Regions from separate parts of the Mesorhizobium dulcispinae genome, predicted to be linked through region 2. Evidence: riboswitches for the same ligand, from Rfam matches in the RefSeq annotation. Region 2 holds a riboswitch; the other holds the start of a gene.

Region 1 (2,197 bases), on a different contig from region 2:
CAGTCCTTGGCCCAGGCGATCTGAGTCAGCTCGCCTAGCGTTTCCAGCTCGGCGAACTGCGCGGCGTCGTTGGCGTCGGCGATCGAGCCCGGACGAAGCCCGTCGCCGAGCGAGAAGGACACGTCGTAGGCCCGACAAATGTCGCAGATCTCGGCGAAGTGTTCGTAGAGGAAGCTCTCGCGGTGGTGGTGCAGGCACCATTTGGCCATGATCGAGCCGCCGCGCGAGACGATCCCGGTCACCCGGTCGACAGTCAGCGGTATATAGTGCAGCCGCACGCCGGCATGGATGGTGAAATAGTCGACGCCCTGCTCGGCCTGCTCGATCAGCGTGTCGCGATAGACTTCCCAACTCAGATCCTCGGCGACACCGCCCACCTTCTCCAGCGCCTGGTAGAGCGGCACCGTGCCGATCGGCACCGGCGCGTTGCGCACGATCCATTCGCGAATGTTGTGGATGTTGCGGCCCGTCGACAGATCCATGACCGTGTCGGCGCCCCAGCGGATCGCCCAGACCATCTTTTCGACCTCTTCGGCCATCGAGGACGTGACGGCGGAATTGCCGATATTGGCGTTGATCTTCACCAGGAAATTGCGGCCGATGATCATCGGCTCGCTTTCGGGATGGTTGATGTTGGCGGGAATGATCGCGCGGCCGCGCGCCACCTCGTCGCGTACGAATTCCGGCGTGACGAAGTCCGGTATCGATGCGCCGAACGCCTCGCCATCCTGTTGCAGCCTGCCGCGCACGATCTCGCGGCCAAGGTTTTCGCGGATGGCCACGAATTCCATCTCGGGCGTGATGATCCCGGCGCGCGCATAGGCAAGCTGCGTTACCGCCTTGCCTGCCTTTGCCCTCAGCGGAGGGTTGCGGAGGGAAAATTCCCGCGTCAGGCGCTCTCCCGTCGCAAATCCGTTGTCCTCCGGCCTGACATGGCGGCCGTCATAGGACACGACATCGCCGCGTGCGGCGATCCAGTCCTGCCGAAGGCGGGCAAGACCCTTTTCGATGTCCGTTTCAATCGCGGGGTCGGTATAGGGGCCTGACGGATCGTAGACCGTCACCGGCGGCTCACCGGCAGTCGGGTGGACCGCGATCTCCCGCATGGGCACCCTGACCTGTGAATGGAGGACGCCGGATTTGTGGATCTTGCGCGACGCCGGCAGCGGCCCGGTCGACACGGTGGGGGTCAAGGCATTCATTTGAGGCTCCTTTGCTCATCTGCATTGGAGACCCAGTTCTGTGCCGGAAGGATGAAAAGACGCTTTGGTCGCCCTGCCGAAACAGGACCTCGGGCATAGACTCCCGCAAGCGCTTGCACCGTCCCTACGCCAGTATGAACTGGATCAGGTTCAACGGGTCACTGCGCCGCGAAAGCCAGCAGTATCTCAGCCCCTTGCCGGGACTCCCCTGGTGAATGGCTTAGGTTGAACGGGCCAGCGCCGTCTTGTCAAGCGCCTTCAGGCCGCAGCGCTGATCGGCGGCTGATCAAACTCGTCGGAAAAGATCGCGCATATGGCGGCGACAAATCGCGCGCCCGAGAACAGAGCGGAGAAGGGATAAGAAGATTGTCAAATCACCGGACTGTAAGTTCGATTCTTGCGATGATCACGCCTTCAATCGGCACCAAAGGTTTGCGCGTAGATCTCCTCGATCCGCTCTGCCTCGTCATTCGTCAGCGCGGCGAATTCCTTTTCGCGGGCGCGGTTCGATAGCTGGCCGCCGTTCTGGTGGAGGAAACGGAAGAGCAGATCGATCAGCCGCTCGGGCATGTCGATAAAGGCATCCACATGTTGCCGGAACTGATCGTAGCGCTGCAGAAACGCGGTTTCGTTGGGAAGATCCCGTTCGATGGTTCGCTGAACGCAGGCATAGAGGAATTCGGCGTGCGGGGTTGCATCAAAGAAGCGGTAGAAATCCCCGGTGTCATTCAGCACCCGGACGTTGAATTGCGGCGTCGGTTCCCATTCGACCAGTGGCAGGAGGCGCTGCGAATAGCTCTCGAGCACGCGCCTGTACTCGTCGATCTGGTCCAGGATCGCGGCCGAGACGGGAAACACTACCCCCGGCGGATTGAAGCCGCGCATGGCAAGGACTTGTTGGATTAGGTAACGGTGAATGCGCCCGTTTCCATCCTCGAACGGATGGACGTAGACAAAGCCGAAGGCGAGGATTGCGGCGGCCACAACCGGGTCGA
Region 2 (2,197 bases):
CGCGCAAGAGATAACCGTCGAAGGCAGCGAGAGCGCCGGATAGGTTGCGCGCACCTTCGAGGATGAGCCCGGCAAAGGCGCCGCCGATGAGCAAGGTGATTGCCGCAAGGGCTATGATGCCGGCGGTGATGCGGGAGTCAGTGCGCGATGCGGGCTGCACGCTGCACCACGTCGGCTTGAGCTAGCGAGCGCCGCGTTCCGTCGCGCCCCCCTCTGTCCTGCCGGACATCTCCCCCACTAGGGGGGAGATCAGACGTCACGCCGGCCTTCGCCAATCTCCAATGCTGTATGGCTAAGCGAGGCGCCAAAGCTGCCAATCTCCCCCCTCGTGGGGGAGATGTCCGGCAGGACAGAGGGGGGTGGCTTGGCGCAGACATCGACGAGATCGAAAACCTACTTACTCATCGCCGCCAGCCACTCATCCACCCAGGCCTTGCGGTTGGCCGCGACCTCCTCGGGGCTGAACAGCAGGGTCTTGGTCGGCTTCACCAGTTTGTCGAACGCGGGGTTGAGCGGCTTGTCGGTCTTGCCGGCCGGGAACATCCAGTTGGTTTCGGGGATGACGTCCTGGAATTTCGGCCCGGTCATGAAGGCGATGAATTTTTCCGCCAGCGGGTTCTTCGCGCCGGTCGTGGTGATGCCGGCGACCTCGATCTGCAGGTACTCGCCCTCCTCGAAGGAAGCCGCCTGGTAGCGCTCGGTGTTCTCGGCCACCATGTGATAGGCCGGCGAGGTCGTGTAGGACAGCACCATCGGCGCCTCGCCCTTGGTGAACAGGCCGTAGGCCTCGCTCCAGCCCGGCGTTACGGTCAGAACCTTCGACTTCAACTTTGCCCAGGCTTCCGGCGCCTTGTCGCCATAGACCGACTTAACCCACAAGAGCAGTCCGAGGCCCGGCGTCGAGGTGCGCGGATCCTGGATGACGATCTTGTCGGCGCCGGCACCCTCGACCAGCTCCTTCAGGCTTTTCGGCGGGGTCTTCAGCTTCTCGGTGTCGTAGACGACGGCGAAATAACCATAGTCGAAGGGCACGAACGTGTCGTCCTTCCAGTCGCCGGGCACATTCAAATCGGCAATGGCGCCATGCGGCGCGAACAGCCCACTGGCCTTCGCATCCGCGGTCAAGTTGGTGTCGAGGCCGAGCACGACATCGGCCTTGGTGCCGGCACCCTCCAGCTTGACGCGGTTGAGCAGCGCCACGCCGTCGGCCACCGAGACGAATTCAAGATCGCAGCCGCATTCGGCTTCGAATTCCTTCTTCACCGCGGGTCCCGGACCCCAGTCGGCGGTGAAGCTTTCATAGGTATAGACGGTGAGCTTGTCCTTCGCCTCGGCGGGCACGATGCCTGCCAGAAGTGAAACAACGACCGTTGCGAGGATAAGCTGGGACAACAGTAAGCGCATCGGCGCCTCCTTCGTTCGTGTTAAAGGAATTGAGGCGTCGGATGGTCCCGAAACGTCTAATCCCTCCGCCGGTACAAACCGGATCAGGTTCAGCGGGTTGGCTTTGTCGCCTCTCAGCCGGTTCGCAAAAGTCAGCGTCCGGCACCCCGTTAGAGCGTTTCGAGACATAGGCCCGGCGGAAGCGGCGCGCAAGCGGAAGTTGCCGGGCATCCAATGCATCACGGCTTATTCTGAAACGCAGCGCCGTTCCGTTTGGATACGGCCCGGCTTCCGTTTCGCGGGCGGGGCTGGTAAGGGCGACGCCCATGGGCACATTCACCATCCTGCTTGGCGGCGACCTCGTCCGCACGCCTCGGCTCGATCGCCAGATCGAAGGCTCCCGCGTCATCGCCGCCGACGCCGGCATGGGCCATGCCCATATGCTCGGCCTGGTGCCGGAGCTCTGGGTCGGCGATTTCGACTCGGTGCCGGCGAACTTGCCGGAGGATCTCGCCGCCGTGCCGCGCAAGATCTTCCCGGCCGAGAAGGACATGACCGACGGCGAGCTTGCCATCGCCGAGGCGCTTGCGCGCGGCGCCACCAGCCTGGTGCTGGCCGGCGCCTTCGGCGGCAAGCGCGCCGACCATGCCTTCCTGCATCTGGCTCTGAGCGTGCGACTGGCCGAGGCCGGGACGACGGTGTTGCTGACCAGCGGCGCGCAGGAAGGCGTGCCCATCCTGTCGGGCAAAGCCGGCTTCGACTATGCAGACGGCACGCTGTTTTCGGTGCTCGGCTTCTCCGAGCTTGCCGGCCT

The links. A riboswitch is a leader RNA that binds a small molecule or an ion and turns the genes downstream of it on or off. The one in region 2 is predicted to bind thiamine pyrophosphate.
Region 1: it holds a riboswitch for thiamine pyrophosphate, as region 2 does, so the genes downstream of both, thiC (phosphomethylpyrimidine synthase ThiC) here and thiB (thiamine ABC transporter substrate binding subunit) in region 2, are expected to answer to the same signal.

Annotation. Positions count from the first base shown of each region.
Region 1 is NZ_JAVIIY010000016.1:88,847-91,043, reverse strand. It holds gene thiC (phosphomethylpyrimidine synthase ThiC) at 1-1,202, opposite strand, end outside; TPP riboswitch at 1,306-1,422, opposite strand; gene RFN30_RS26725 (Fic family protein) at 1,617-2,197, opposite strand, start outside.
Region 2 is NZ_JAVIIY010000004.1:388,421-390,617, reverse strand. It holds gene thiP (thiamine/thiamine pyrophosphate ABC transporter permease) at 1-160, opposite strand, end outside; gene thiB (thiamine ABC transporter substrate binding subunit) at 394-1,404, opposite strand; TPP riboswitch at 1,448-1,563, opposite strand; gene RFN30_RS12860 (thiamine diphosphokinase) at 1,710-2,197, shown strand, end outside.